DNA from 3 places in the Streptomyces sp. NBC_01775 genome. Region 3 is predicted to be linked to each of the others. Evidence: riboswitches for the same ligand, from Rfam matches in the RefSeq annotation. Region 3 holds a riboswitch; each other region holds the start of a gene.

Region 1 (10,280 bases), 4.2 Mb from region 3:
GGCCGACCCTGTGGGGTTCCAGGCGAAGGTGTTCTTCCTTGCCTGCGTGGCCGTGGCCGGTGTGTACGGGGCAGCCACCTCCGCCCGCAAGATCCTCTTCGTACAGACCGTGCCCGCGCTCATCGGCCTGGCGCTGGTGCTCGCAGCCCACTGACCGGCTGACGCGCGAGGGAGACAGCGGACGGGACCTACGGGGCGGGCGCGGCCCAAGGTGCGTCGCACCCCGGTGAGCGGCCCGCCGCCGTACCGCCGCCCCGGATCACCCCTTGACGCAGACGACCTGCTTCAGCTTCGCGACGACCTCCACCAGGTCCCGCTGCTGGTCGATCACGCGCTCGATCGGCTTGTAGGCGCCGGGAATCTCGTCCACCACCCCGGAGTCCTTACGGCACTCCACGCCCTGCGTCTGCTCGGCCAGGTCGCGCTCCGAGAAGCGCTTCTTGGCCGCGTTCCGGCTCATGCGCCGGCCGGCGCCGTGCGAGGCGGAGTTGAAGGAGGCCGCGTTGCCCAGGCCCTTGACGATGTACGAGCCGGTGCCCATCGAGCCCGGGATGATCCCGAACTCGCCGCCGCCGGCCCGGATCGCGCCCTTCCGGGTGACCAGCAGGTCCATGCCGTCGTAGCGCTCCTCGGCGACATAGTTGTGGTGGCAGGAGATGGTGTCCTCGAAGACGGGCTTCGCCTTCTTGAACTCCTTGCGCACTACGTTCTTGAGCAGGCCCATCATCAGCGCCCGGTTGTGCTTGGCGTACTCCTGCGCCCAGAACAGGTCGTGGCGGTAGGCCGCCATCTGCGGGGTGTCCGCGACGAAGACGGCCAGGTCGCGGTCGACGAGGCCCTGGTTGTGCGGCAGGTCTCGGGCGACGCCGATGTGGAAGTCCGCCAGCTCCTTGCCGATGTTCCGCGAGCCCGAGTGCAGCATCAGCCACACGGCGTCCGTGGTGTCCACGCACACCTCGATGAAGTGGTTGCCCCCGCCGAGCGACGCCATCTGCTTGAGGGCCCGCTCCCGCCGGAAGCGCACCGACTCGGCCACCCCGTCGAAGCGCGACCAGAAGTCGTCCCAGCCGGAGGTCCGCAGCCCGTGCACCTCGCCCGGCTCCACCGGCTCGTCGTGCATGCCCCGCCCGACGGGAATGGCCTGCTCGATCTTGGACCGGAGCCGCGAGAGGTCACCGGGCAGGTCGTTCGCGGTGAGCGAGGTCCGCACGGCGGACATGCCGCAGCCGATGTCGACGCCCACGGCGGCCGGACAGACCGCCCCGTGCATCGCGATGACGGAGCCGACCGTCGCACCCTTGCCGTAGTGCACGTCCGGCATCACCGCGAGCCCCTTGATCCAGGGAAGCGTCGCCACGTTCCGCAGCTGCTGGAGCGCACCCTCCTCCACCGTGGACGGGTCCGCCCACATCCGGATAGGTACCCGGGCTCCGGGCATCTCGGTATGAGACATGACGAGTCAACTCCCCCGCAAACAAGCAAACAATGACCGGACCCCGCAATTCTCGCGGCGTCCCGACCCTCATTGTGCGCTGCGACGCACCCGCGAAGACAAAGGGTTTTTGCGTGGTGAGAGTGCGCGGACGAAGGGGAGATCACGGACTTCGGTTGTCAAGGACCGGTCGCCCTCCCTAGGTTGACGGCGATGTTCATCCACCCGCCTCTGTGCGCCTGCTCATGTGTCCGCCCGTACGGCGGAGATCCACCGGAGTCCTGGGACGAAGGAGAGCGGGCGGAGGGGAAGACGACCGCCGCCACCGCGCCCATCGCCGCCGATGGGGGCGGCGGAGGGGCGCGCGGGTGGTGGTGGAGCGGATTTGTCGTGGTCGCCCCCGGCGACGACTCCACCGGCGGTCCCGGTCTCGTCGTGCGGGACGACGAGTTGGGGCGCCTGGGGAACATGGCCCAGGACCTGCGACGGCAGCTCGCCACCGCCGGCCGGGATGCCAGGTCCTCGATTTCGGAGGCGGCGGCCGACCTGTCCGCCGGGGGGCTGGGCCTGGGCGGCGCGCTCTCCGAGCTGGACGACGCGTGGGAGACGAAGCTCAACGCCTTCCGGGACGCCTACGGCAAGGTCTCCGACCACCTGGACCACACCCGCGCGGAGCACGCCAGGGACGAGGCGAGGTTCCAGGACACGATGTCGTCCCTCGCGACACTCGACCAGCGGCTCACGTAGGAGGACGGAACATGTCCAAGCCCGGCACACCGACCGTCCAGGAGTTGCGGCACCTGCGCCTGGCCGGGCTGGACGCGGCGATCACCGACTGGAGGGCGCTGCACCGCAGGCTCGGTGAGCTGACCGAAGGGGGCGGCGGGGGCAAGGGCACGCCGGACGCCTCGGCCGCCGCGTACGCCTCCGCGATACGGGACGCCGCCTGGTCCGGGGAGAACGCCACGGCCGTCCGGGGCTTCGTCACCAGGACATCCGCCCGCCTTCCGGACCTGGTGGAGGAGGCGGCGGATGTCCTGCGCCTCCTCCAGTCCGTCCACCGGGCGTTCACCGGCCACAAGTCCGACCTGGAAAGAGCGCTCGACGGCCTGGCGGAGGACGGCATCCGCCTCGACGACAACGGCAGGGCGTCGAGCGCGACGTCTTCTCCGGTGCCCCGTTCGCAGCTGGACGCCGCCGAGCGGCGGGTCGCGAGGGTCCTGTCGGCCGCGGCCGAGACCGACCGGACCCTCACCCGTGAACTCCGGGCCCTCGCCCGGCGCGGGTACCACCCCGGCGCGACGGCCCCCGGCGGCGTTCAGCCCGCCGGGGGCGCGATGTGAGGGCCGGGCTCAGGCGCTCAGCCGGAACTGGGCCCCCAGGTCGCGGAAGACAGCGATGTTCAGGTCGAAGGCGCGCCTGCACTCCTCGATGACGCGCTGCTTCTCCAGGTCGTCGCACGGGAGCGCGTCCAGCAGCGCGCGGTATTCGCGCTTGAAGGCGGCGGGGTTGGAGATCGCGTCGAAGACGTAGAAGCGGACGCCGTCGCCCTTGCGGTCGAAGCCCCAGGTCTTCTCCGCCGTGCCGCGGACGATCTGGCCGCCGGAGAGGTCGCCGAGGTAGCGGGTGTAGTGGTGGGCGACATAGCCGGCGGGCCAGTCGCGGGCCACCACGGCGATCCGGTCCGCGTACGCGGAGGTGGTGGGAAGGGGAGTGAGCGCCTCACGCCAGGCGCCGTCGCCGTGGAGGTGGGTGAGGTCCCGCTCCAGCGCCGGCAGCCGGAAGAGCTCACCGCGGACGAAGGGACCCGCGACCGGGTCGTCCTCCAGGGTGGCGGCGGCCTCCTCCAGCGCGCGGTAGATGAACCAGAGCTGCTCGGTGTAGCGCGTGTAGGCGTCCAGGCCGAGCTTGCCGCCGAGCAGTTCGCTCATGAAGGCCGAGTCATGGGCCTCGGCGTGCTGCTCGCGGGAGGCGGTGCGGATGAGTGCGGAGAAGGCCGTGTCCGACACTGACGAGGTCACATCTGGCTCCCGGGGGTGCGGAGGCGGGTACACGCGATCCGGCAGGGCGGCGCGATAGCCTTGATCCTGCTACTTAGGTTTACCTAAGTCAAGGGTTTGCCGACGCCCTGTCGGGAAACGTGTACCCGGCGAGCCCGCTACGGAAGCGTCAGGATCTCCACGCCCGTCTCGGTCACCACCAGCGTGTGCTCGAACTGCGCCGTCCGCTTCCTGTCCTTCGTGACGACCGTCCAGCCGTCCTCCCACATGTCCCACTCGTGGGTACCGAGGGTCAGCATCGGCTCGATGGTGAAGGTCATCCCGGGGCGCATCACGGTCGTCGCCCTGGGGTCGTCGTAGTGCGGGACGATCAGGCCCGAGTGGAAGGACCTGTTGATTCCGTGGCCGGTGAAGTCGCGGACGACGCCGTAGCCGAAGCGCTTGGCGTACGACTCGATCACCCGGCCGATGATGTTGATCTGCCGTCCCGGCTTGACCGCCTTGATGGCACGGGTGAGGGACTCCCGCGTGCGCTCCACCAGCAGCCGCGACTCCTCGTCGACCTCGCCGCACAGGTAGGTGGCGTTGTTGTCGCCGTGCACGCCGTCGAGGTACGCGGTCACATCCAGGTTCACGATGTCGCCGTCGCGCAGCACCGTCGAGTCGGGGATGCCGTGGCAGATGACCTCGTTGACCGAGGTGCACAGCGACTTGGGGAACTCGCGGTAGCCCAGCGTCGAGGGGTAGGCCCCGTGCTCGACCATGTACGCGTGCGCCACCTCGTCCAGCTTGTCGGTGGTGACGCCGGGCGCGATGTGCTTCGCGGCCTCCTCCATCGCGCGCGCCGCCACCCGGCCCGCGATCCGCATCTTCTCCACCGTCTCGGCGTCCTGCACCTCGGGCCCGTCGTAGGGGGTGGGCGCGGGCTTGCCGACGTACTCGGGACGCGGGATGGAGGCGGGCACCGACCGGGGCGGGGAGAGGGTGCCGGGGGCAAGAAGAGACTGGCCAGACATGGCGGCGAGTCTAGTCCGGCCTTCGGCGGGCCGCTGCGGGGTGCCGACGGGTGCTGTGGGGTGCTGCGCACTCGCGCGGGGTGCGCGACCATGGGCCCATGGCTCTGTTCAAGCGCAAGACGGTCGGCAGGCCCGGCGAGTGGTTCTTCAACGTCGAGGACGGCCAGGTCGAGGAGGGCCCGCAGTCGCCGGGCAAGGACCGCATGGGCCCCTACGCCAGTCGCGAGGAGGCCGAGCACGCGCTGGAGACCGCGCGGGAGCGCACCTCCCAGTGGGAGAGCGACCCCCGCTGGCGCGATGGCCCCTCGCGGGGCGGCCAGGAGGACGGACCCGCTCAGGGCTGAGACTTCGTACGCGCCTCCCGTACGGCGCGTGCGTCCTCGCTCGTGCGGGCGTCGTACGCCAGCAGCTTCGGCAGTACCGCGGCCAGCAGGCCGACGGCGGCCACGCACGCCAGGCCGCCCGACCACACGGAGATCCGTACCGAAGTGAGCGAGGCGACCCCGCCGGAGCGGACCTGGCCCAGTTGCGGGCCCGCCGAGAAGGACAGCAGCTCGATCCCGGCGAGCCGGCCGCGCAGCTCGTCGGGGATGGTCTGGTTCCACATGGTGGTGCGGAACAGCCCGCTGACCATGTCGAAGGCGCCCGACAGCGTCAGGAACAGCAGCACCAGCCAGACGTTCCGCACAAGCCCGGCCGCCGTCATCGCGGCGCCCCACCCCAGCGCCGCCAGCACCACCGCCAGCCCGTGCCGGTGCACCCGCGAGGACCAGCCGCTGGTGGCGCTCACCAGCATCGAGCCGAACGGCAGCGCCGCGTACATCAGCCCCAGCGCCCACGGGGCGTCCAACTGGTCGGCCAGGAACGGGAAGAGCGCGATCGGGAACGCGAACAGCATCGCGGCCACATCCACCGCGTACGTCCCCAGCAGCTCCTTGCGGCCCCACGCGTAGCGCGCGCCCTCCCAGATCCCGCTCAGTGAGGGCTTCGTCGCGTCGTGTCCCGGCGGTGAGGGTGCCACCCCGCGGCCGAGCAGTACGGACAACGCGAAGGTGCCCAGGTCGATGGCGTACGCCGTCTCCATGCCCGCGTACGCCAGCAGCAGGCCCGCCAGCGCGGGGCCCGCGACGCCGCCGACCTGCCAGCGCAGCGCGTTGAGCGCGGCGGCGGCGCTGAGCCGGTCGTGCGCGACGATGCGCGGCACGATGGCGTCCAGCGCCGGGCGCTGGACGCCGGTCAGCGCGCTGGTGAGGGCCGCGGCGGCGTACAGCGGCCACAGCATCGGGTGCGGCAGCAGCGTGTTGAGCAGCAGGCCGGCGGCCACGGCCCCGAGCGCGGCCTCGCTCCACAGGATCAGCTTGCGCCGGTCCACGGCGTCGGCGAGGGCGCCCCCGTACAGCCCGAAGACGATCAGCGGCACCAGCTCCACGGCGCCGAGCGCGCCCACCGCCGCCGCCGAGCCGGTCAGCTCTTTGAGCTGGAGGGGGAGGGCGACGAACGTGAGGAAGCTGCCGAAGACGGTGACCAGCCCTGCCGTCCACAGCAGCCGGAAGTCGCGCGACTCCCGCCACGGGGAGAGGTCAGGAAGCACGAGGAGCCATCCTTCCCAGCCGGACCGGGAGCGGCAACCGTATTACGAAAAACGCCCACAGTCGGACAAGCCCCTCATTGGACTCTATAGTCGCGCAATGCCCGAATAGGGGTGAGTTGGCGGCCTCTTCGGTCTTCCTGTGGCCGGAAACACATCGGCGCGCCCCGAGGGGCAGTGTGCTGCGTCACCGCATCGCCAAAGTGCCTATTTCTACGGGCTCTTCAAAAGAGCCGCATTATTCCTCTCTCACGCTCAGAAAATGATCCACAGCATAGCGTGGATAAATTCAATGATCATTTCTGCGGGGTGCCAATGATCAAAATCCCGCGCCTTGCTCTGGTAAATCCATTGTGTTTCTGTGTCCTCGCTCCCGGCCCTATGCGCGGCGGGAGTTCCTCTGCCGGGGCGCCGAATCCTGCTGCCCGGTGAGGGAAATACACACGAGAGAATGTGGCAGGAGCGGGGGAACCAGGTAAGCGCCGAGTCGCACAGTGCGGCCGGCTAGGGGTGAAGCCATGCCCTTTGCGCCCTCGTGCGCCGGGATATGGCCGGGCCACTCCAGCCCGAATCCGACAGCTCACCTCGCAGGCGCTAGGAGAGGATCCCCCATGTCTCGTGGCCGCCATCGCAGCCTGCGTCACCCCTTCAATTTCCGTCGCGTTTCCCGTATTTCCGTCGTACTCGCAGCCGGTGGTGCGGGAATCGCCGCCCCGCTGCTCACCGCGGGCAGCGCGAACGCCGCTTCCGCCCCTGCCGCGGCCAAGGTCCAGGCGCACTCCAGCGCCGCGCAGACCCAGGCCGCGTCCAAGGCCGCCCAGCAGTCGAAGGCTGAGGGGTCCGACGCGTCGGGCTCGTACGTCGTCGTCGGCGGCGACAGCCTGTACCGCATCGCCACCGACCGCGACGTCAAGGGCGGCTGGAAGGCCGTCTACGACGCCAACCGGAAGACCGTCGGTGATGACCCGGGCCTGATCCGCCCCGGTCAGAAGCTCACCCTTCCCTCCTCCTCCGCCGGCGCCGAGAAGCGGGGCGCGCCGGAGCGGGCCGACCGCTCCGCCGAGCGGTCCAGCACGACGCAGACCCAGACTCCGAAGACGAAGTCGACCAACCTGGACGGCTGGATCAAGGAGGCCCTGGGTGTCATGAAGCAGCACGGCATCCCCGGCACCTACGAGGGCATCCACCGCAACATCATGCGGGAGTCCGGCGGCAACCCCGACATTTCGAACAATTGGGACATCAACGCCCAGAACGGTACGCCGTCGATCGGCCTGCTGCAGGTCATCAAGCCGACCTTCGACACGTACCACGTCGAAGGCACCGCCAACGACCAGCGCGACCCCGTCGCGAACATCGTCGCCGCGTGCAACTACGCCGCCAAGACGTACGGTTCGATCGACAACGTGAACGGCCCGTACTGAGCAACACGCGCCTGAGCGGCGCGTGACTGGGTGGTCGAGCGGTCGCCCAGCTCAGCGGTGCCTCCCCGGCTGCCCGTCACCTTCCGGTGGCGGGCAGCCGCCGTGTTCGGCGGCGCCCCGGGGCCCCGGCCCGCAGCCCCGCCCCCGTGTCACCTTGGCCCGACGCGCCCGACGGTGAGCGGGTCGAAGGCGAGCCGTACGCCGCCTCCCGCCCAGCTGATGTCGAGCGAGCCGTCCGCCACCCGTACGACCGGACGCGCCGCCTCCGCCCCGCCCCGAGGCCCCGCCTCCCCGGCCTCGCCCAGCCAGGCGAGCGCCGCGCACACGGCGCCGGCTCCGGGTCCGCGCACCTCGCCCTCCAGTACGGGGACCCGGACCCAGCGGGTGAACGCCGTGCCGTGCGGCGCCCGCATCGCCTCGGCCGCGGCCAGCCCGTACAGCGGCTCCAGCCCGGTAGATCCGATAAGCCCGGTAGATCCGGTGGCGGTGTCCGGGGCCGTGGCCCAGCCCGTGAGCCGCACCCGTGTGCCCTCCGGTGCCCCCACCACGCGGTGCACCCGCACCTCCCACCTCCCGCGCACCACCGTCACGCTCTCCACCCACAGCGACGGGGCCGGCGGCCCGCCCGGCGGGAAGACCGGCCGGTGCCGGGAGGCCGCCCAGCCCCAGGCGCCGTCCGGCGCCGAGGCGGCGCCCAGCGGCTCGATACGCCGCCGCACGCTCCACTCGCCGGGGCGGGCGGGCAGCTGGAGCGCGAGATGGTTGTCGGGGACGTTGTCCCGCGCGGTGGGGCCCGTCCTCGTCGAGTACGCGAAGCGCGCGTAGAGCGGATCCTCGTCCTCGTGCGCCTCGCCCTGCCCGGGGCGCACATGGTCGCTGCCGTGGTTGTGCAGCCGGACGAGGCCGTCGGCGCCGGTGCTCTGGAGCAGCAGACCGGGCCCCGCCACCGCCAGTGCCCGGTCGGGGCCCTCGCTCGGCGCGGGCTCCTCGGGCGCCGTCCACAGCGGGTCGTCCGGCGGGACGAGCAGCGCGGCGAAGCCCTTGGACGCCCAGTACGGCGAGGCCGGGCCCGAGTACTCCTGGAGCGAGGCGTCGTGCGGGCCGTGCCAGCCCAGAGTCAGGAGCCCGCGGCCGTCCAGCGCGTCCCGGTCCAGGAAGTAGCGCAGCGCCCCGCTCAGCAGCCGCCGCGAGACGCCGGGCGCCAGCGGCGTGTGACCGGTCAGCGCGCCGAGCGCGACGGCGGCCCCGGCGGCGAAGCGGTAGGTCAGCGAGCGCCCGAAATACAGCGGCGCCCCATCGGCCCCGAACATCAGCCCGAAGCTGGTCAGATGCTCCCGCAGCCGGGGCCCGTAGCGTGCCAACAGGGCCGCGTCGCCCGCCAGCTGGGCGTGCAGCACGGGATACAGATGCAGCGCCCAGCCGTTGTAGTGGTCGAAGGCCCGCCCGTCCCCGTCCGCGTACCAGCCCTCGCCCCGCCACCAGCCCTCCAGGAGCGTCAGCCCCCGCTCGATCGCGGCTGCGGTCTCCGTGTCCCCGCGCCCCACCGACTCCAGGAACCCGGCCACCGTCAGCGGGAAGAGGTACCAGTTGTTGGGCGCGGGCGTGTGCCGCAGGGCGCCGCGCAGCCACGCCTCCGCCCGCTCCCGCACCCCCTCGTCCAGCCGGTCCCACAGCCACGGCCTCGTCAGCCGCAGCCCGAGCGCCACCGACGCCGACTCCACCATGGGCTGGCCCCTGCCCGGGTGGTCGAGAATCAGCGGCCACGACTCGGCGTCCTCGCGGCCCGGCGAACGGGTGCCCGCCGCCAGCCCCGCCGCGTAGCGCTCCAGCAGCCCGCCCGGATCGGCCCCGGAAGCGCCCGCGACCCGGAACCCGGCCGCCAGGAAAGTGCGCGCGTAGCCCTCCAGGCCGTCCGAGCGCACCCCCGAGACCGAGGCCCGGCCCGGCAGGTCCAGCAGCGCGCCGCGCGGGGTCGCCCAGCGCCAGGCAGCCCGCAGCATGCCGTCGGCCGCCGCCTCCCAGTGGGCGCGGGTGTACCCGGTGTGCGGGCTCAACTCCCGGTCGTACGGCGGCAGTCGCAGCCCTCGCGGCTGTGCGGCGGTCATGCGAGCAGCTCCCGCCGGTCGCCGCGCACCGCGTACGCGAACCCCTCGCCCGCCGCCCAGCGGCGCACCTCGGAGACCGCCAGGTCGGCCAGCCGGTCCAGCTCGTTGCCCTGCGAGCCCGCCAGGTGCGGGGTGAGCAGCACGTTCTCGCACTCCCACAGGGGATGGCCGCGCGGCAGCACCTCCGGCTCCGTCACATCCAGCACCGCCCGGATCCGGCCGCTCACCAGCGCGTCGGTCAGCGCCGCCTGGTCGACGACGGCGCCGCGCGCGGTGTTGATGAGTGTGGCCCCCTCCCGCATCGCGGCCAGCGGCCCGGCCCCGACGAGGCCCCGGGTGGCGGGCAGCAGCGGGGTGTGGACGCTCACCACGTCGGCGGCGGCGAACAGCTCGGGGAGCGCCGCCTTGGTCACGCCCAGCGCCGCCGCCTCCGCGTCGTCCACGTACGGGTCGTACAGCAGTACCTCCAGATCGTGCGGGCGCAGCAGTTCGATGACGCGGCGGCCGACGAGGGAGGCGCTCAGGATGCCCACCGTGCGGCGGTAGTTGCCCAGCGTCGGATCGGGCAGGAGCCAGTGCTCGCGGGTGCGGGTGCGGGAGTACGCGCGGGCCGACTCCAGCACCTGCTTGCCCGCGAGCAGGATCATGGCGAGCGTGTACTCCGCGACCGGCGCCGCGTTGGCGGCTGCCGCCGAGGAGACCTCGATGCCTCGGG
Region 2 (10,280 bases), 2.4 Mb from region 3:
GCGGAAGCAGTCGGTCAAGCTCGTCGCCCTCTACACGACAGGTGCTGACCCAGACTGGCCGGACGTTCTCGACATACAGACCGGACTGTTCACGTATTACGGGGACAACAAGCAGCCTGGACAGGGGCTTCACAGATCACAGCGGGGCGGGAACATCCTGCTCCGGGACGTCTTCGAACTCGCCCATGGATCCGCGGATGACCGGGCCAGCATTCCGCCGTTCTTCCTCTTCGAGAGAGGAACGTCGGGCAGGGACGTCATCTTCCGCGGGCTCCTCGCCCCAGGAGCCGAGTCCCTGCCTGCAGATGACGAGTTGGCAGCCATCTGGCGCAGCTCAGGCAGCAGCCGTTTCCAAAACTACCGTGCACGTTTCACTGTGCTCAACGAACCTGTGATTCACCGCGCATGGATCGATGAGATTCTCGGCGAGAGCAGTACCGGACCGTCGGTACCAGAGAGCTGGCTCTCCTGGGTGCAGGGCCGCACCTACAATCGGCTGACAGCGCCGACGACCCTGCACACCCGCACCCGTGCCGAGCAGACCCCGGATTCGGCGGGAAAAGATCTCATTTCCGCTATCACTGACTACTTCAATGGTGATCCGCATGGGTTTGAGGCCTGTGCTGTCGAACTGTGGAAGATGCAGGCTCCCAATACGGGGGACTGCGAGGTCACTCGTCCGAGCCGGGACGGGGGACGGGATGCCACCGGCCTCTACATGCTTGGCCCTCACGCTGATCCAGTCGCCGTTCACTTCGCTCTTGAGGCCAAGTGCTACGGACACAACACGTCTGTAGGGGTACGCGATACAGCGCGTCTCATCTCACGTCTGCGGCATCGCCAATTCGGTGTCTTTGTCACCACCTCACACTTCAATACACAAGCATACAAAGAGGTCAGAGAGGACGAGCATCCGGTCATCATGATGTGCGGCAAAGACATCGCAGACCTGTTGCGGAGCCGGGGCTTTTCCACCCCAGCCCTCGTCTTGCGGTGGCTGACTGCCACATTCCCCTCAACCGCGGGGTGACGTCAGGTCCCGCGAGTCTGCCCTCAGGGCGGGATGTCCGGGACTATTGGGGGCTCAGGGGCTTGGGGTGAGGCTTCGTCCCGGGCCGTCGTTGCGAGCTGGAGGGTCCGTTATGGGTGGAGGTCAGGTGGGGGCGGCTGCTCAGGAAGCGTTGCTGCGGGTGGTCGGGGAGCATGATCGGGGGGTGCTGGTGACGTTGCGGCGGGGTGGGAGGGCTCAGCTCTCCAATGTGAACTACGCCTGGGATCCCGGCAGTCGGGTGTTGCGGGTCTCCATCACCGACGGGCGGGCCAAGGCGCGCAATCTGGCTCGGGATCCTCGGGCGAGCTTTCATGTGACGAGCGCGGACGGGTGGACGTGGACCGTGGTGGACGGGGTCGCGGAGCTGACGCCCGTCGCTGAGGATCCGCACGACGCCACGGTCGAGGAGCTGATCGAGGTCTACCGCGCCATTCGGGGCGAGCACCCGGACTGGGACGAGTACCGCGCCTCGATGGTGGCCGACCGGCGGCTGGTCGTGCGGCTCAGCGTCGACCATGTGTACGGGCAGTTGCCGCAGGGGTGAGAGGCGCCTCGACCGGCCTCGTGCCTCCGGCGCCGGACCGATCTCGTGCCTCCGGCACCGGACCGGCCGTGCCTCTGGCCCTCTTCGGCCCTGCTTCTCCATGAGGCCGCCGCCCTTCCCTGAGCCGGGGCCTTCCCTGGGGTCGCCTCTCTTCCCTGAGCCGGGGGCCTTCCCTGGGCCGCCGCCCTCCCCTGGGCCGGGGAGCCTCCCCCTGGGCCAGGGGCCTTCCCCGGGCCTGGGGCCTGGGAAGGGCCCCGGCCCGGGGAAGAGGGGCCTCGCCGGACCGCTTACGCCGACGCGTCTGTCAGCAGGCGGAGTTCGTCGTCCGTCAGGCGTAGGTCGCTCATCGCCATCAGGGTCGGCAGCTGTTCGGTGGTGCGGGCGCTGGCGATCGGGGCCGTGACCGTGGGGCGGGAGGCGAGCCAGGCCAGGGCGACGGTCGCCTCGGGCACCTGGTGGGCCGAGGCGACGGTGGAGAGGGCCGCCAGGACGCGCTGGCCCCGGTCCGTGGCGAGGTGCTGCGCGGCCCTGCCCGCGCGGGCGCCCTCCGGCACCTGCTGGCCGGGGCGGTACTTTCCGGTGAGGAAGCCGGCCGCCAGCGCGAAGTACGGCAGGACGGCCAGGGATTCGCGCCGGGCCAGCTCTTCCAGCTCGCCCTCGTAGGTGTCGCGCGAGACGAGGTTGTAGTGCGGCTGGAGCGCGACGTAGCGCGCGGTCCCCGCGGAGTCGCTGAAGTCGAGGGAGGCCCGCAGGCGGGCGGGGGAGATGTTGGAGGCGGCGATCTCGCGGACCTTGCCCTCCTTGACGAGGTCGTCCAGCGCGGTGACGATCTCGGAGACCTCGACGGACTCGTCGTCGAAGTGGGTGTAGTAGAGGTCGATGTGGTCGGTGCCCAGGCGGCGCAGCGAGTCCTCCGCGGCGGCCTTGAGAGTGGCCGGCGCGAGGCCCATGTGGTCGGGGTGGCGGCCGGCCTTGGTGGCGATGACGACGTTCTCGCGTACGGAGGAGCCGCGGGAGGCGAGCCACTCGCCGATGACGGTCTCGGATTCGCCGCCCGAATTGCCCTCGACCCAGGCGGTGTAGGCGTCGGCGGTGTCGATGAGGTTGCCGCCGCCCTCGGTGTAGGTGTCGAGGACGGCGAAGGAAGTGGGCCGGTCGGCGGTCCAGCCGAAGACGTTCCCGCCGAGCGCGAGCGGCGAGACGGAGAGCTGTCCGATCTTCAAGTCGGCGTTCATCTGCATGCTTGCGACCGTAACGCGACGGCGCACGCCGTACCGGAAGCACCGCCGCCCGGGGCGGGAGCCCCTCGGGAGTGAGGCCGGCGGTCCCGGTGTCGGGGGGTGTTCACCGGGACCGCCGGGGTCTGGAGTGCCGAGGCTCGTAACCGCCACCGCCACCGCCACCAGCGCCGCCACCGCCCGCGCCGCCACCGCCCGCGCCGGCGCTTCGGGGCCCGAGCGCCGCCGCCTCCTCCCCTCCTGCCGGCTGGGCGGCTCAGGTGCGGTGCGGCGCCTCAGCTGGCGGTGCGAGGCGGCGGCGTGGGTTTGTGGGCGGGCACCGTCACGATCCGTGGACGCTCACGATCCGTGGAAAGTCACGGTCCGTGGACGGAGGCGGACGGGCCCTCAGCAGAAGTCGGGGTCGGCGGAAGTCGGGGTCAGCAGGAGTCGGCGTCCGGCCGTCTCACACGTTCACGCCCTTGTCGCGCAGCCACGGCAGCGGGGCGACCGGGTCGCCGCCGCCGGGGCGCACCTCGACGTGCAGGTGCGGGCCCGAGGAGTTGCCGGTGGAGCCGACTCTGCCGATGACATCGCCGGTGCCGACCTTGTCGCCCGCGGACTTGGTCATCGACGAGAGGTGGCAGAACCACAGCTCGGTGCCGTCGTTCAGCTTCAGCACGATCCGGTAGCCGTACGAGCCCGCCCAGCCGGCTTCCTTGATGGTGCCGGAGTGGATGGCCTTGACGGGGGTGCCGTTCGGGGCCGCGAAGTCCTGGCCCGTGTGGTCGCTCTGCCACATGCCGCCCGCCTGGCCGAAGCCGGCGCTGAGCTGGAAGGAGGCGAGGGGCGCTGTGTACTCGCGGGCGAGCTTGGCGCGGCGCTCGGCCGCCGCCTTCCGCTTCTTCTCCTCGGCGGCCTCGCGCTTGCGCTCGGCCGCTGCCTTCTTGTCGGCCGCCACCTGCTTCTTGGCTGCCGCGGCTGCCTTCTCGGCGGCCTGTTGCGCGGCCTCCTGGCGGGCGGTGGCGTCGGCTTCGGACTGCTGCTGTTCGGCCTGCGCGAGGATGCGGACGCGCAGGGCCTCGCCCGCGTCGGTCTTGCCCTCGGCTGCCTCGTCCGCGGAGAGGCCGGCCTGGGTGAGGGGCGCGTGCGCGGCGGCGGCAGCCACCGGGTCGGTGCCGTCGGAGTCGCCGTCGGATATGAGGTCGCCGACGCCGGGGAGTTGCTTGGCGTCGGGCAGGTGCTCGGGGAGGTTCTTCACGGCTCCCGTCGCCGACGACACATCCGGCATGGAGATGGCGGCGGGGTCCTTGTCCTGGGCCGTAGCCATGCCGCCCGCGCCGACGGCGGCGATCATGCCGACGCCGAGAACCGCGCCACTGCGGGCCACACCGCCGGAGCGCTGCTTGCCCACGCGGTGCCGGCCGCGCAGCGGACGGAGGGACTCCTCGGTGGGATTCCACTCCTCCCAGGCCTCGTCGCCGGTCCCGGTCCCGGCCCCGGGCCCGTTTCCGGTCCAGGTCGCGGTCCCGTTTCCGGCCTTGTCACGCGGGCCGTAGGCCTCATGCGGACCATAGGCCTCCGGCGCACCGGCCGTCTCGCGCATGCTGAGCGGCTCGCGCACGCCGACCGGCTCGCGCGCCCCGAGCGTCTCGCGCATACCGATCGTCTGGCGCAGGTCCGCCGACTCCCGTACGCCGTAAGGCTCGTGGACACCGGCCCCGGCACCCGCACCCACACCTGCCCGCTGGGCGGCTGCGTACGTAGCAGAGGTGCCGTACGCACCGGAAGTGCCGTACGTACCGGGGGTGCCGTACGCGCCGGCCGTCTCGTACGCGCCGGCCGTCTCGTACGCGTCATACGGTCCGTGCACGTCATACGGTCCGTACGCGTCGTACGGAGCGGACGGGGGGCCGTCGTCGAGGTACGGGTCGTACGAGACCTCGGGGGCATGCCTCTGTGACCTGGACGCCACGGGGGCGCTCTCCTTTCCTTCCTTCTCGCCTACCGGGTTAGCTGACGGGTTCGGAGCAGGAAGGTCTCCTACGGGCGTCCTCGCGCCGGGGCGCAAGGCCGTCCGATTCACCCCATCCTTCGCGTCCTGTGCGGACGAGAAGGGGTGGTTCCCCGGTTCCCACGCTGCGGTGCTGCTTGTCGAGTCGCGGCTCGCGCTGTCGAGTTGTGACTCGCGCTGGCGAACTGTGCCTCGTGGTGCCCCGCTTGCGGGATTCGGCGACGGCGCACGGTGCCGTCTCTCGTGACGACAGTGACAACCGCGCTGCGTTATCGGACGTTAATAGAAGCGAGCCGTTGATTCCAAGCTGTTCCCGTTAATTAGTAGTCACAGCGGCCGACGCTTTTCGGGCAACACAGGATCAATTGGGACGCTCCGTCACCCGAATTAGTCCGTATCGCTGCGTAGCGTGACGTGTGTCGACTTCTGGTGGGCGACGGCGAGCAGGGCCATGTCATCGGCCGACACCCCTCCCGTGTGGGACTCGACATCCGCGAGGACCGTCTCCAACAGCTCCCCGGGATGGGCGAAGAAGCTGTGCGCCAGCCGCTTGACCGGGTCGTAGAAGTCGCCCTTCGCGTTCCGCGCCTCCGACAGTCCGTCGGTGTAGAGGAGGAGATGGGAGCCGGGCGGAAAGGGGAACTCGTCGGTGTGGTCGGGCCACACGCCCAGCTCGGTCAGGCCGAGCGGGAGGGCGGGGACGGACGGCTCCAGGAGGGTGGCTCTCCCTCGGTTGATCAACAGTGGCCCTGGATGGCCCCGGTTGACGATCCGTATGACGTGCGAGCCGGCCGTGTTCCCGTGTTCGTCCCAGGGGATCTCGACCAGCGCGGCGGTGGTGAAGCCCTCGTACTGCGCGGTGCCCAGCTGTCTTCGGCCCTCCCGCTGGAGGGCGCGGTCCAGCCGGGCGGCGACCCCGCCCAGGTTCGCCTCCTGCTCGGCCGCCTCCCGGAAGGCGCCCACGACGATGACCACGGCCTCCACGGCACCCAGCCCCTTGCCGCGTACGTCGCCGATGAGCAGCCGCACTCCGTGGGGGGTCTCCTCGGCCGCGTAGAAGTCGCCGCCGACGCGGGTGTTGGCCTGTGCGGCGCGGTAGCGGACCGCGAGGGCGAGCCCGGAGAGGCTGGCGGGCGGGGAGGGCAGGACGGCGATCTGGACGGCCTCGGCGATGGTGCGTGCCGAGGCGAGCCGGTCGCTGCTGCGGCGCAGCAGCAGATTGACGCCGATGGCCAGCACGGCGACGGTCGCCCCGGTGGCGATCCTGGTCTGGGTCTCCAGGCTCCCGATCGTCGAGTCGCGGAACAGGAGGAAACCAGCGAGGAAGACCAAGCTGAGGAAACTGGTGGTGATCGTTCCCCACAGACCGAGCAGCGCGGCGGCGGCCAGGGGCGCCGCCACGAACGGTGCGGAGAACGTCGCGTCCCGTGGAGTGACCAGTTCGAGGACGACGCCCACAAGGACGAGGACCGCGGGCAGCAGCCGCGCGTAGCGGCGCAGCCTGTTCCTGCGCCGCTCGGCTGCTGCATCCGCTTCGTTCACCCGCACTGTCCCAATCTGTCCTGGGGGGCGGGACTCGGCCAGTCGGGAGGGGCATTGGTCGGGACGGTGCGGTCGGGACGGTGCGGTCGGGACGGTGTCGTCCGGATGGCGTGGTCGGGACGTCGCGGTCCGGGTGTCGTGGTCCGGGTGTCGTGGTTCGCACGCGGGGACCCGGACGTCAGTGCGAGGCGGGGCCGCCTTCCTCGGCCGGGGCGGGCCCCGCATCCGGCCCCGCATCCGGCCCCACGCCTGGTCCCACGTCCGGCCCCACGCCCGGCCCCGACCCCGGTGCGGGCGAGGCCGCGGGCAGCGACTCCGCGCCGGCGGCCAGTGCCGCCAGCCCCGCGTTCCACAGCGCGGGCAGCGCCTCGATACCGGGTACGGCGGAGTGCCCGACGAAGGTGGCGTGCAGTTGTCCCCCGTAGGTCGTCCAGGCGATGAACAGCGGCTGGCCCGGCACCGAGACCGGGACGGGGAAGAACGCGACCGGCGGTTGCCCCGCCCAGGTGAGCCGCGCCCGGGCCCGTACGTCCGCGAGGGTGAGCGGCACATAGCGCGGGTCGATACCACGGCTGAGCCCGATCCGCCCGCACCAGTACGGCAACCGGTCGAACAGCACCCGGTGCCGGCGGCCGACCGCGCTGAGCCGGGCGTGGGTCACCTCGCGCTGGAGGAGGGCGAGCTGGCGCATCGGCGAGGGCTCCCCGCACGGAAGCGGCACGGTGGCCACCCCGCCGTGGTTGCCCAGCAGCCGCAGCGGATCGTCGGCCGTACGGAGGCTGATGGCGAACGTCGCGCGCAGGCTCAGGGCCGGGTCGCCGGCCCAGGCGTCCGGGTGCCAGGCGCGCAGCGCGGCGGTGACGGCCGCCAGACAGATCTGGGTGATGCCGGCGCGGGTGGCGCGCGAGACGGCGTGCAGCGGCGCCAGATCACACGATCCGGTGACGGCCACCCGTCCGGTACCCCTTCCCGCAGTCCGTCCGGCGTCCGTGCCGGGTGCGGTCGAGCCGGTCAGAGCTGTCAGCGCGGGCCAGCTCGCGGTGGGCCGTACGGGGGGCAGCAGGTCCTTCAGCACGGTCAGGCCCCAGTCCCCGCGCGCGGGTGCGGTGGCGAGTTGCGCGCCGAGGGGGGAGGTGCGCTGGTGGGGCGGCGGGCCGAAGAGGCGCTCCATCGTCTCGACGGCGGCGCGGCCGTCCTGGAAGGCGTGGTGCGCGCGATAACAGAGCGCGAAGCCCTCCCCTCGACCACCCTGACCCGGACCGCCCCGCTCACCTCGGCCGTCCCGCTCCCCCCGGCTCCCCTCCCGCTCCACGAGCCACACGCCCCACAGCGGACGGTCGCGCTCCAGCGGCTGGTCGAGCACGGCGCGCAAGGTGGCGTCGGGATCGCGCGGGACGCTGCCGGGCACGGTGACCCGGTGAATGTGCCGCCGTACGTCGAAGGCGGCGTCCGGCACCCATACGGGCCGCCTGCCGACAGACCGCCCGCGGCCGGGCCGACTGCCGTCGGGCCGCCCCCCGGATCCCCCTTCGACGAGGCGGTACGTGAGTTCGGGCGCCGCCAGCACCCGGGCTGCCAGCTGGGCTGCCAGCTCGTCCGTACGGGGCGGGCGGCCCGCGAACAGCAGCAGCCCGCCCAGGTGCAGCGAGCTGTCCGGGCCGCGCCGCGCGAGGTCGAGGATCAGCCGGTCGCGTACGGACAGCGGCCGGGGCGCGGTCAGCGAAGGGGCGGGCCGGGGAGGCGGGAGCGCTTCGGTCATGGCGTGCTTCTCTATCCGTTCTATCCGTTCTATCCGTCAGTTCGTGGGTTCAGGCCCTGGTCCAGGCCCCGGTCCCCGCCCCGGTCTCCGTCGGGCGGTCACGCGGGGGCCAGGGCGAGGGCCGCGTTGTGTCCGCCGAAGCCCGCGGAGACGGAGAGGGCCAGGCCCGACTTGTGGTCGAGAGCCGCCGTCGGCAGGTTCAGCGTGAACTCGGGCGAGGGCTTGGTGAGGTTGGCGTTCGGCGGTACGCCGCCGCACTCGACGGCGAGCACGGTGAGGGCCGCCTCCACCGCCCCCGCGGCGCCCAGCAGATGGCCGGTCACGCCCTTCGTGGAGGAGACGGGCGGCTCGTGCGGCAGCAGCCGGGCGAGGGCCGCCGCCTCGACGCTGTCGCCGAGGGGGGTGCCGGTGGCGTGCGCGTTGACGTAGTCGACGTCCCTCGCGTCCGCTCCCGCGCGGGCGAGGGCCTCGCTCACGGCGGAGCGGATTCCGGCGCCGTCCTGGCGGGGCTTGACGGGATGGTGCGCGTCACCGGCCGCGCCGTAGCCCGCGAGCCGCGCGCGCACCCGTGCGCCGCGCGCTGCCGCGTCCGCCATCCGCTCCAGGACGAGCACCCCCGCGCCCTCCCCGATGACGAAGCCGTCGCGCGTGGCGTCGAAGGGGCGGGAGGCGGTGGCGGGTTCGTCGTAGCGACGCGAGAGTGCCCTGATGCGGTCGAACCCGGCGACCTGGAAGGGGGTGAGCCCCGCGTCGGCGCCACCGGCGACGGCGATGTCGCAGCGGCCGAGCAACAGCAGGTCCATGGCGGTTCCCAGTGCCGTCGCGCCCGCCGCGCACGCGGTGTTGACGGTGAAGCTGGTGCCCTCGGCGCGCAGCGCGACGGCGAGCTGCGCGGCCAGGGAGTTGCCGAGCGAACTGGGCATGGCGTACGGCGACATCGCGGAGGGGCCGCGCGCCAGCAGGACGCGGTGCTGCGCCTCGTAGGTGTGGGCTCCCGTCGCGCCCGAGCCCATGACGACGGCCACCCGGGCACCGCCCCAGTCCGGCGGCTCGGCGCTCTGGGCGCCCTGCGGCCACCAGCCCGCGTCGCGTACGGCTTCCTCGGCGGCCAGCAGGGCGAGCTGCACCGCACGGTCCGGCCTGCGGGTGCGGGCCTGGCCCAGCCGCGCGGGGTCGAACTCGGGTGCGGGGCAGGCGAGATAGACGGGCCCGCCGTCCGGCCCACTGTCCGACCCGCCCTCCGGCCCGCCGCCGCGCCGCACGTCACCGCCCAGCTCCGGGCCGAAGCCGGAAACGAGCACCGAGGTCGGCGTGCCCGTGCCCACCCGTGCCCAGGTCGCCTCGGCGCCGTCGCCCGCGGGGGTCAGCATGCCGAGACCGGTGATGGCGACGTCAGCGGCGCCCCACTCCGTCACGCGGCACCGCCGGTCCCGGCGGTACGCGCGTGCGTGCCCCGCACCGGTACGGAACCGTCCCGTGCCGTTCCGCCCGGCGTATGGACACCCGCGCGCGTCGCGAGGCGGTCCAGCAGCGCGACGACGTCGGTGACGGTGACGGCGCCGTGCAGCTCCTCCTCGGTGACGGGGATGCCCTTCTCCTGATGCATGACGAGGGCCAGTTCGGCGATGCCCAGGGAGTCGAGGCCCACCTCCTCCCGTACGGCGTCCGGGATGATCAGCGCTTCGTCCACTCCCATGGACACCAGCACGGCCTTGAGTTCCTCGACGGTCATGTCACTTCCTGTGGGGTGAATTACGGGGCCCTGTGGGGTGAATTACGGGGCTCTGTGTGGTGAATTACGGGGCCTGTGGGGTGGGTTACGGGGGCCCGGCACCCGGGGCACCGCCGTCATCCGGGCGTCGTCGAAGCTCAGCGAGAACGCGGCGACGGCGCGCGGGGGCCGCTCGCGCACCGCGCGCAGCTCCCAGCGCGCCGCCAGCGATGCCAGCACGAGGGTCATCTCCGTCCAGGCGAAGCCCTCGCCGAGACAGCCGTGCGGGCCGAGCCCGAAGGGCAAGAACGCCTCCCGCGCCGGGCCCTCCACCGGCGGTACGGGCCCGGCCCCCGCGTCCGGCCGCCCCTCCGCCACCTCGGCCGCCACGTCCGCCGTCACATCAGCCGTCACATCAGCCGTCACATCAGCCGTCACGTCG
Region 3 (10,280 bases):
GACGACGGCGAGGTCGATGTGCTCGGGGATCTCCCCCACAGAGCGGTAGGCGGGCACTCCCGCGAGCTCGGCGGCGCTCTCGGGCCCGGTGCCGGTGGGGCTGCCCGGCAGCTCACGGTTGACCGCGTACACGCCTCCGGTGAAGCCTCCGGCGCGCAGGCTCTCCAGCACGGTCCGTCCGGCGCCGCCGGGGGTGCGGCTGGCGCCGACGACGGCGACGGAGCCGGGGGCCAGCAGCCGGGCGACGGAGCGGGCCTCGGCACGCTGTTCGCGGGCCCGCATGACGGCCAGGGAGCGCTCGGTGGGTTCGAGGTCGAGGGTGAGGTGGACGGAGCCGTCCTCGAAGCTGCGCTTCTGCGAGTATCCGGCGTCCGTGAACACCTTGATCATCTTGGTGTTGGCGGGCAGCACCTCGGCGGCGAAGCGGCGGATGCCGCGCTCGCGGGCCACGGCGCCGATGTGTTCGAGGAGCGCGGAGGCCACTCCCCTGCCCTGCTGGTCATCCCGGACGAGGAAGGCGACCTCGGCCTCGTCGGCCGGCTCGGCCGCCGGTCTGCCGAGTTCGTCGATGCGGTCGTAGCGGACGGTGGCGATGAACTCACCGCCCACGGTCGCGGCGAGGCCCACGCGGTCGACATAGTCGTGGTGGGTGAAGCGCCTCACGTCCTTGTCGGACAGCCGGGGGTAGGGGGCGAAGAAGCGGTAGTACTTGGACTCGTCCGAGACCTGCTCGTAGAAGCTGACGAGCCGCTCAGCGTCGTCCGGCGTGATGGGCCGGACCCTGGCCGTCCCGCCGTCGCGCAGGACGACATCGGCTTCCCAGTGGGCCGGGTAGGCGCGCTCCTCGGGGCTCGGCATGGGGTCAGCGTACGGCGGTGGGGGCCACGGCGGCGGTCCGGCGGCAACGTATCGTCGCATCTTGGGATCGCCGGATATGCCGGACGGCACCGCGGAATGATGCACTCCGGTCACCGTGCGAGACTGACCTAGAACAACGTTTCGAATCGAAGGGCAACATCATGGTTGAGCGCCGCGTCACCATCGGCTGGGCCGAGGGGCTGCACGCCCGCCCCGCCTCGATCTTCGTCCGTGCCGCATCGGCAGCCGGGGTCCCCGTCACCATCCAGAAGGGCGACGGCAGCCCGGTGAACGCGGCCTCCATGCTGGGCGTGCTCGGCCTGGGCGCCGAGGGCGGCGAGGAGGTCGTCCTGGCCTCGGAGGCGGACGACGCCGCAGAGGCTCTCGACCGTCTGGCCAAGCTGGTCTCGGAGGGCCTGGAGGAGCTTCCGGAGACCGTCTGAGCCATCACGGCGGACAGCACACAACGGATCAGCCCCCGGTCATGGTGACCGGGGGCTGATCCGTATGCGGTGTCCGGATGGCGCGTGCGCCATGCGCCGTCCGGATGGTGCGTGCGCGGCGTGGAGCGCCTGAGTCTCAGACCTTGAGGCCGTGACTGCGCAGGTAGGCGATCGGGTCCATGTCCGAACCGTAGTCGGGGCCGGAGCGGGCCTCGAAGTGCAGGTGCGGGCCGGAGGAGTTGCCCGTGGAGCCGGACAGCGCGATCTGCTGGCCCGCGGTGACGGTCTGGCCGACCGAGACGCTCATCGAGTTGAGGTGGCCGTACTGCGTGTACGTGCCGTCCTTGTGCTTGATCACGATGTTGTTGCCGTACGCGCCGCCGTTGCCGGCCTCCACGACCTCGCCTGCCGCGACGGACTTGACCCGGGTGTTCATGCCCGCGTGGAAGTCGATGCCGGTGTGGCTGCCGGAGGACCACATGCCGCCGCCGGTCTTGTATCCGGTGGAGACGTGGGAGCCGTCGACCGGGAGGACGTAACCGCTCAGCTTGGCGCGCTTCGCGTCGGCGGCGCGAGCCGCCTTGGCCTTCTCGGCGCGGTCCTTCTTGGCCTTCTCGGCCGCGGCCTTGCGCTTGGCCTCGTCCGCCTTCTTCTTGGCCTCCAGCTTGGCCTTGGCCGCCGCTTCCTTGGACTGGGCCTCGGCCTGAGCCTTCTCGGCCTCGATGACCTGGGTGTGCGCCTGCTGGTCCAGGGTCTCGGAGAGCCGGCCGCTCACGCCGAAGGCGTCGTTGAAGCCGGTCTCGTGAACGCGGTTCTGCTCGCCGCTCGAAGCGAAGGCCGGGGAGGCGAGCGTTCCGACGACGCCGACGGTGGCGAGCCCGGCTATGCCTGCGGCTCCGGCACCGGCCCTGCGGGCCTTGCTGGGGCGTCGGTGCTTCCCGGTGGGACGGGTGGGACTGGTGAACGCCATAGAGAGGCGCACTCCTTTCCTTCCTTCTCGCCTACCGGGTTAGCTGACGGGTTCGGAGCAGGAAGGTCTCCTACGGGCTGCCTCTGGCGAGGCGGTCCGATTCACCCCAGGGACTGCGTTGGGTCCCCGGCTCCCCTCGGCTTGCGCCTCGGGAACTCGGCGATCACTGTGCGTCGGCCGCGGGCGCGGTCACTTCTGACGAACAGCGGCAATGACGCTAAACGGGGCCACTTCTGAGCGGCAAACGAATCCCTGTGTTTGTCGCGCACGCCACACCCCGTATCGCCATGTCCGGGTGAGAAGCGGACATTTGGCGGGCCCCGGAAGGGGACGTTCCTCTCACGCCGCCCCCCTCCGGCCCTCGTTCCGGCCCCGCCTGGCGGCCAACGGTCGAAGAGCCCGCCGTCCTCGCTCAGGAGCCCGTGACGACCTTCACCTCTCCGATCCCCAACTCGCGCACCGGGTCCGCGATCTGGGAGGCGTCACCGACCAGCACGGTCACCAGACGGTCGGCCGGGAAGGCGCTGACGGCCGCGGCCGTCGCCTCCACCGTGCCCGCCTCGGCGAGCCGTGCGTAGAGGCGGCCCTGGAAGTCGTCGGGCAGAAACTGCTCGACCTGGTCGGCCAGCGTCCCGGCGACGGCGTCCGACGTCTCGAAGCGCAGCGGGGCGACGCCCACCAGGTTGCGCACGGCCACGTCGCGCTCCTCGTCCGTGAGGCCCTCGGCGGCCAGGACGCGCAGCACCTGCCACAGGTCGGCCAGCGCCGGGCCCGTGACGTCCGTGGCGACCGAGCCGCTGATGGCCAGCAGCGCGGCGCCCGTACCCTCCGCCGAGGACCGCAGCACCTGCCCGAAGGCCCGCACGCCGTAGGTGTAGCCCTTCTCCTCGCGCAGCACGCGGTCCAGCCGCGAGGTGAGGGTGCCGCCCAGGCAGTAGACCCCGAGAAGCTGTGCGGGCCACACGCTGTCGTGCCGGTCGGGGCCGATGCGGCCGATCAGCACCTGGGTCTGCACGGCGCCGGGCCGGTCGACGATGACGACGCGTCCGCTGTCGTCGGCCGAGATGGACGGCATCGGGCGGGCCTCGGCCGCCGTACCCGTCCAGGCGCCCAGGGTGTCGGCGAGCGCCGCGTCCAGGTCCACCCCCTCCAGATCGCCCACCACGACGGCGGTGGCCGTCGCGGGGCGCACGTGGGCCTCGTAGAAGGCGCGCACGGCCGCCGCGTCGATGCGCCGCACCGTCTCCTCCGTGCCCTGCCGGGGGCGGGACATCCGGGACTCGGCGGGGAACAGCTCGCGCGACAGCTCCTTGGCGGCACGCCTGGCGGGGTTGGCCAGCTCGTGCGGGATCTCGTCCAGCCTGTTGGCGACGAGGCGTTCGACCTCGCCGTCGGGGAAGGCGGGAGCGCGCAGCGCGTCGGCCAGCAGGCCCAGCCCCTTGGGCAGCCGGGAGACCGGGACCTCCAGGGAGACGCGCACGCCCGGATGGTCGGCATGCGAGTCGAGCGTGGCACCGCAGCGCTCCAGCTCGGCGGCGAACTCCTCCGCGTCGTGCTTGTCCGTGCCCTCGTTGAGCGCCCGGGCCATGATCGTGGCGACCCCGTCCAGGCCCTCGGGCTCGGCGTCCAGCGGCGCCGGGAGGTTGACCTCGACGGCGACGATCTCCTGGCCGGGGCGGTGGCAGCGCAGCACTGTCAGCCCGTTGGCCAGGGTGCCGCGCTCGGGCGTGGGGAAGGCCCACGGCTTGGGGGTGCCGCTCTGGGGCTGGGGGTGGAATTCCATGGTGGGTGCCGCGGTGCCCGCGCCCGCTCCGGTGTCGCTCACTGACCGGTCTCCTCGTTGTCGTTCTCCACGTGCGCCGCGTTCGCGTCCTGCGCCGTGCTCTCGCCGTCCTCCGCGTGCTCGCCGGCCTCGACCGGCTCGTAGACGAGCACCGCGCGGTTGTCCGGACGCAGCCGCTGCGCCGCGACGGCGCGCACCTCTTCACGGCTGACCTCCAGGACGCGCCCGACGGCCGTCAGCGCGAGCTGCGGGTCTCCGAACAGCACGGCGAACCGGCACAGTTCATCGGCGCGCCCGGCGACCGTGGCGAGCCTGTCGAGCCACTCGCGCTCCAACTGGGCCTGCGCGCGCTCCATCTCCTCCTCGGTCGGCCCCTCCTCGGCGAAGCGGCGCAGCTCGTCGTCGACGGCGGCCTGGATGTCGGCGACCTCCGCACCACCGGATGCCTTGACGTCCAGCCATCCGAGCGAAGGGGCACCGGCGAGGCGCAGCATCCCGAACCCGGCGGCGACGGCGGTGCGGTCGTGCCTCACCAGGCGGGCGTAGAGCCGCGAGGACTCACCGCCGCCCAGCGCGGTCAGCGCCAGGTCGGCGGCGTCGGCCTCGCGGGTGCCGTCGTGCGGCAGGCGGTAGGCGGCCATGAGCGCGCGTGAGGGCACCTCCTCCTCGACGACCTGGCGCTCCTCCTCGCCCATGACGTCCGAAAGGGAGCCGTCGCGCGGGGGGTGCTTGCCCTCGTGTCCGGGGATCGAGCCGAAGTACTTCTCGACCCAGGCGAGCGTCTGCTCCGGGTCGATGTCCCCGACGATGGCGAGCACGGCGTTGTTGGGCGCGTAGTACGTACGGAAGAACTCGCGGGCGTCGTCCAGAGAGGCCGCGTCCAGGTCGGCCATCGAGCCGATGGGCGTGTGGTGGTAGGGGTGGCCCTCGGGGAAGACCATGGCGGTCATCCGCTCGAACGCGGTGCCGTACGGGACGTTGTCGTAGCGCTGGCGGCGCTCGTTCTTGACCACGTCGCGCTGGTTTTCCATCGACTCCTCGTCCAGCGCCGACAGCAGCGAGCCCATCCGGTCGGCCTCCAGCCAGAGCGCCAGCTCCAGCTCGTGGGTCGGCATGGTCTCGAAGTAGTTGGTGCGCTCGAAGCTCGTGGTGCCGTTGAGGGAGCCGCCCGCACCCTGCACCAGCTCGAAGTGCCCGTTGCCCTTCACCTGGGCCGAGCCCTGGAACATCAGGTGCTCGAAGAGGTGCGCGAGGCCGGTGCGGCCCTTCACCTCGTGGCGGGAGCCGACGTCGTACCAGAGGCAGACAGCTGCGACCGGGGTCAGATGATCCTCGGAAAGCACCACACGGAGGCCGTTGGCCAGCCGGTGCTCCGTCGCTGTCAGCCCACCGGTGGCCGGCGGGGGCGTGGCCGTGTGACCCATGGGCGTGGAGTCCCTTCGATCGCGGGAGTTTCCCGGCAGGGCGCCGGGAACTGCGGGGACCGCCTGCGCACCGCGGGCGGCAGACGGCCCTGTCACTGTATGCAACCACGCCGACAACGTGCGAAGTTCCCGTACGGTCTACCTCGCGCGGCCTGTGTACGCCGGGTCGGGGGGCCGCTTGTCAGTGCGGCGGTCCACAATGGTCCGCGTCACAGCTGTGACAGACGAAGCACGGCACGAAGCATGAGCACGAAGCACGCGCACAGGACAGCAAGCACGCAGCGCACACGAAGCACGCGCGCATACGAAAGCACGCAGCGAAGCAGCACGAAGCATCGAAGGAGCCGCAGCCGCGATGGCCCGCCGCAGTAAGAGCCGTACGCCCGGGACGACGCCCGGAGAGGACTTCGAGGAGCGCATCCTCGACATCGACGTCGTCGACGAGATGCAGGGCTCCTATCTGGAGTACGCGTACTCGGTGATCTATTCGCGCGCGCTTCCCGACGCCCGCGACGGGATGAAGCCCGTGCAGCGCCGGATCCTCTACCAGATGCACGAGATGGGCCTGCGCCCCGACCGCTCGTACGTGAAGTGCGCGCGCGTGGTCGGCGAGGTGATGGGAAAGCTCCACCCGCACGGTGACTCCCCCATCTACGACGCGCTGGTGCGCATGGCGCAGGGCTTCTCCATGCGTCTGCCGCTCGTCGACGGACACGGCAACTTCGGCTCGTTGGGCAACGACGACCCTCCGGCCGCGATGCGCTACACGGAGTGCAGGTCGGCCCCCGCAGCCGGGCTGATGGTCGAGTCGATCGACGAGGAGACCGTCGATTTCGGCGCCAACTACGACGGCAGCGAGGAAGAGCCGGTCACCTTGCCGGCCGCCTACCCCAACCTCCTGGTCAACGGCTCGTCGGGCATCGCCGTCGGCATGGCGACGAACATGGCGCCGCACAACCTCTCCGAGGTCATCGCCGCGGCCCGCCATCTGATCAAGCATCCGGGCGCCGACCTGGAAACCCTGATGGGCTTCATCCCCGGCCCCGACCTGCCGACCGGCGGCAAGATCGTCGGTCTGGAGGGCATCAAGGACGCCTACGTCTCCGGGCGCGGCACCTTCAAGATCCGCGCCACGACGGCCGTCGAGCAGGTCACCCCGCGCCGCAAGGGCATCGTGGTCACCGAGCTGCCGTTCGCCGTGGGCCCCGAGAAGGTCATCTCCAAGATCAAGGACCTGGTCAACTCCAAGAAGCTCCAGGGCATCGCGGACGTCAAGGACCTCACCGACCGCGAGCACGGACTGCGCCTGGTCATCGAGATCAAGAACGGCTTCAACCCCGAGGCCGTGCTCACCCAGCTCTACAAACTGACGCCGATGGAGGAGTCCTTCGGCATCAACAACGTCGCACTGGTCGACGGCCAGCCGCTGACGCTCGGCCTCAAGGAACTGCTGGAGGTCTATGTAGACCACCGGTTCAACGTGGTGCGCCGCCGCAGCGAGTTCCGGCGCAGCAAGCGGCGCGACCGGCTGCACCTCGTCGAGGGCCTTCTGGTGGCGCTGGTCGACATCGACGAGGTCATCAGAATCATCCGGTCGAGTGAGAACGCGGCGGAGGCCAAGGGCGCCCTCATCTCCCGCTTCGGACTCAGCGAGATCCAGACCCAGTACATCCTGGACACCCCGCTGCGCCGGCTGACGAAGTTCGACCGCCTGGAGCTGGAGGACGAGCGGGACAGGCTCAAGGGCGAGATCGAGCAGCTGACCCGGATCCTGGACTCGGACGCCGAACTGCGCAAGCTCGTCTCCTCCGAGCTGTCCGCCGTCGCCAAGAAGTACGGCACCCCGCGCCGCACCGAGCTGCTGGACGCCACCGAGGCGCCGGTGGTCTCCGTGCCGCTGGAGGTCGCCGACGACCCGTGCCGCGTGCTCCTGTCCTCCACGGGCCTGCTGGCACGTACCGCGAACGGGGAGACGAGCTTCACCGAGCCCGCCAAACGCCAGAAGCACGACGTGATCGTCTCCGCCGTACCCGCGACCATCCGGGGCGAGGTCGGCGCGGTCACCTCGACCGGACGGCTGCTGCGGCTCACGGTCGTGGACCTGCCCCAGCTGCCGGAGAGCGCCTCCTCCCCCAACCTTGCGGGCGGGGCACCGGTCTCGGAGTTCCTCTCGCTGGGGAGCGACGAGACGCTGATCTGTCTCAGCACACTGGATGAGTCCTCACCCGGGCTCGCGATCGGCACGCAACAAGGCGTCGTTAAACGGGTCGTGCCCGACTACCCCTCGAACAAGGGGGAGTTGGAGGTCATCACGCTCAAGGACGGCGACCGCATCGTCGGCGGCGCCGAGTTGCGCACCGGCGAGGAGGACCTGGTCTTCATCACCGACGAGGCCCAACTGCTGCGCTATCCGGCAGGCCAGGTGCGTCCACAGGGCCGTCCGGCAGGCGGGATGACGGGGATCAAGCTGACCGAGGGCGCCGAGGTGATCTTCTTCGGTGCGGTCGATCCGGCCGTCGACGCGGCTGTGTTCACCGCAGCGGGATCCGAGGGCACGCTGGACGACTCCCTCAGCACGGCCAAGCTCACGCCCTTCGACCAGTACCCGCGCAAGGGACGCGCGACGGGCGGCGTGCGCTGCCAGCGGTTCCTGAAGGGCGAGGACAAGCTTCGGCTCGCCTGGGCGGGCCCCACTCCTGCGTATGCGGCCAACAAGGCCGGCGCCCCGCTGGAGCTGCCCGAGGTGGATCCGCGCCGGGACGGCTCCGGCCTGCCCCTGACAAAGCCGGTGGCGACCGTGGCGGGCCCTGTATGACCTGAGCGGCGGACCAGCCGGTGGCGACCGCCGATGGGGCGGCCCTGGCACGGCAGTAAGGCTGTCGTGCCAGGGCCGCCTCTTTGTGCGGAGAGGGGCGTGCCCTGGGCGGAAGGGATGCCCTTGGGCGGAAGGGATGCCTGGGCGGAAGGGCCTCTGGGGGACGGATCCGGCGGAGTCGGGAGGACGGACGAGGCTAGTGCGGGGCGGGCTCACCGAGGCCGTCGGGCTGCTCGCCGGGGTCGCTGAGGTCGCCCGGACCGCTGAGGTCGTCGAGGTCGCTGAGGTCGCCAGACTCGGCAGCGCCACCGAGGTTGCCGGGGTCGCTGGGATCGTCATCCGCCTCGGCGTCCACATAGCGGAGGATGCCCCACATGGCCCGCGGATCGCCCTCCCCGGGGTGGCCCACGCACGCGTCGAGCCCCTTGCACAGGGCCGCCGCGTCGATGCTGGAGCCGATCATCACCAGCTGGGTCTCCCGCGCCTCTCCTCGTGGCCAGGGCTCGGGCGCGAAGCGCAGGAAGCCACCCACGGCGTGGAGCGCGTATCGATGTGCCGGGTCGGCGGCGCCGAAGTCGACAAAGCCCTTCATCCGGTAGAGCCCGGCCGGCCTGCTGTCCAGGAACGCGAGAAAACGGCGGGGGTCCAGTGGCGTGTCCGAACGGAACTCCACGGCCTCGTAGGCGGCGTGCAGATGCCCGGAGTGATCCTCGCCCACGCCGTGCGCGCCCCCGGGCACCTCTCCGCCCTCCTCCTCGTCCTCGTCCCCGTAGAGCAACGAATCGAACGAGAGCTGCTCGACGGCCGCACGCTCACGCCGCACCCGGTCGAACAGCAAAGCCGGGTCGACGCGGCCGTGGCGTGCCGGGACGACGGGCGTGCCCGGGCTCAGCCGCTCCAGCTCCCCGCGCAGCGCGCGCTGCGCCTCCTCGTCCACCCGGTCGGCCTTGTTGAGCACCAACAGGTCGGCGGCCGAGACATGCCGGTCCAGCTCGGGGTGGCGCTCGCGGACGGCCTCGAACTCGGCGGCGTCCACGACCTCCACGAGCCCGCCGTAGACGATGTGCGGGCTCTCGCTCGCGAGGATCATCCGGATCAGCGTCTCCGGCTCGGCCACCCCGCTCGCCTCGATCACGAGAACGTCCATGCCGGCGGAGGGGCGGGCGAGCACGTCGAGGACCTCGTCCATGTCGCTGGTGTCGACGGCACAGCACAGACAGCCGTCCCCCAGGGAGACCATCGAGTCGACCTGCCCGGACACGGCCATGGCGTCGATCTCGATACTGCCGAAGTCGTTGACGATCGCCCCGATCCGGGTGCCTCTGCTGCGTCGCAGGAGGTGGTTGAGAAGGGTGGTCTTCCCCGAGCCCAGAAACCCGGCCAGAATGATCACCGGAATCCTGCCGCCTACCGCGCCGCGCCCGCTGCCCGCCGCACTGTCCACGCCGTGTGCCCCTCCTCCTGAGCCCTCAGACGCCCGCGAGTGCCCTCCGGCCCCCTCTCGGCCGTCTCGCCGGACGGCTGCCGATCGTAACCGAGACCAGGCGCCCCACAGGCACCCGAGGGGAGCCCGTCCGGGCCCCGCGGAGGGCCCCGGCGCCGAGGTGAAGAGGCTGGCGGTGAAGCCGGGCGCGCGTCCGTGGGGACACGAGTACGCAGGTTAGGCTCGCCTATGTGACGACATGCGCGACGGCCTCCCGGGCGCTGGCCGAGCCCCTCGCCGGGACGGCGGCGACAGCCCGCACGTGGCTGCTGATCGAACAACCCGGCCCCTGGGGCAGGCAGGCGCTGACCGAGAGTCACCTCGACCCCCGGCTGGGCAAGGCCCTGGAAGAGGCGGCGGGCGCGCACGGCGCCCGCGTCGCGCTCATCCGCCGTCCGGGCCGGCACGCCGACGGCGCGGGCGGCCCCGGGCACCACCGCGTCTTCCTGGCCCGCACGGTGCCCGGCGACTCCTGGGTGCGCACGACGGAACTCCCCTCGAGGG

The links. A riboswitch is a leader RNA that binds a small molecule or an ion and turns the genes downstream of it on or off. The one in region 3 is predicted to bind cyclic di-AMP.
Region 1: it holds a riboswitch for cyclic di-AMP, as region 3 does, so the genes downstream of both, OHB04_RS29930 (transglycosylase SLT domain-containing protein) here and OHB04_RS11300 (M23 family metallopeptidase) in region 3, are expected to answer to the same signal.
Region 2: it holds a riboswitch for cyclic di-AMP, as region 3 does, so the genes downstream of both, OHB04_RS22020 (M23 family metallopeptidase) here and OHB04_RS11300 (M23 family metallopeptidase) in region 3, are expected to answer to the same signal.

The regions. Positions count from the first base shown of each region.
Region 1 covers NZ_CP109104.1:6,708,884-6,719,163, forward strand. The annotation lists gene OHB04_RS29890 (DUF1304 domain-containing protein) at 1-154, shown strand, start outside; gene OHB04_RS29895 (RtcB family protein) at 260-1,453, opposite strand; gene OHB04_RS29900 (hypothetical protein) at 1,646-2,179, shown strand; gene OHB04_RS29905 (hypothetical protein) at 2,191-2,775, shown strand; gene OHB04_RS29910 (biliverdin-producing heme oxygenase) at 2,785-3,453, opposite strand; gene map (type I methionyl aminopeptidase) at 3,591-4,448, opposite strand; gene OHB04_RS29920 (hypothetical protein) at 4,547-4,792, shown strand; gene OHB04_RS29925 (MFS transporter) at 4,783-6,039, opposite strand; cyclic di-AMP (ydaO/yuaA leader) riboswitch at 6,471-6,644, shown strand; gene OHB04_RS29930 (transglycosylase SLT domain-containing protein) at 6,648-7,460, shown strand; gene OHB04_RS29935 (DUF2264 domain-containing protein) at 7,610-9,565, opposite strand; gene OHB04_RS29940 (hydroxyacid dehydrogenase) at 9,562-10,280, opposite strand, start outside.
Region 2 covers NZ_CP109104.1:4,937,622-4,947,901, reverse strand. The annotation lists gene OHB04_RS22035 (restriction endonuclease) at 1-1,030, shown strand, start outside; gene OHB04_RS22030 (PPOX class F420-dependent oxidoreductase) at 1,143-1,595, shown strand; gene OHB04_RS22025 (aldo/keto reductase) at 1,883-2,836, opposite strand; gene OHB04_RS22020 (M23 family metallopeptidase) at 3,279-4,418, opposite strand; cyclic di-AMP (ydaO/yuaA leader) riboswitch at 4,800-4,969, opposite strand; gene OHB04_RS22015 (PP2C family protein-serine/threonine phosphatase) at 5,214-6,368, opposite strand; gene OHB04_RS22010 (wax ester/triacylglycerol synthase domain-containing protein) at 6,547-8,127, opposite strand; gene OHB04_RS22005 (beta-ketoacyl-[acyl-carrier-protein] synthase family protein) at 8,226-9,542, opposite strand; gene OHB04_RS22000 (acyl carrier protein) at 9,539-9,859, opposite strand; gene OHB04_RS21995 (cytochrome P450) at 9,902-10,280, opposite strand, start outside.
Region 3 covers NZ_CP109104.1:2,500,924-2,511,203, forward strand. The annotation lists gene OHB04_RS11290 (bifunctional acetate--CoA ligase family protein/GNAT family N-acetyltransferase) at 1-858, opposite strand, end outside; gene OHB04_RS11295 (HPr family phosphocarrier protein) at 1,020-1,301, shown strand; gene OHB04_RS11300 (M23 family metallopeptidase) at 1,438-2,271, opposite strand; cyclic di-AMP (ydaO/yuaA leader) riboswitch at 2,286-2,443, opposite strand; gene OHB04_RS11305 (M16 family metallopeptidase) at 2,684-4,054, opposite strand; gene OHB04_RS11310 (M16 family metallopeptidase) at 4,093-5,478, opposite strand; gene OHB04_RS11315 (DNA gyrase/topoisomerase IV subunit A) at 5,834-8,293, shown strand; gene OHB04_RS11320 (CobW family GTP-binding protein) at 8,490-9,737, opposite strand; gene OHB04_RS11325 (sucrase ferredoxin) at 9,968-10,280, shown strand, end outside.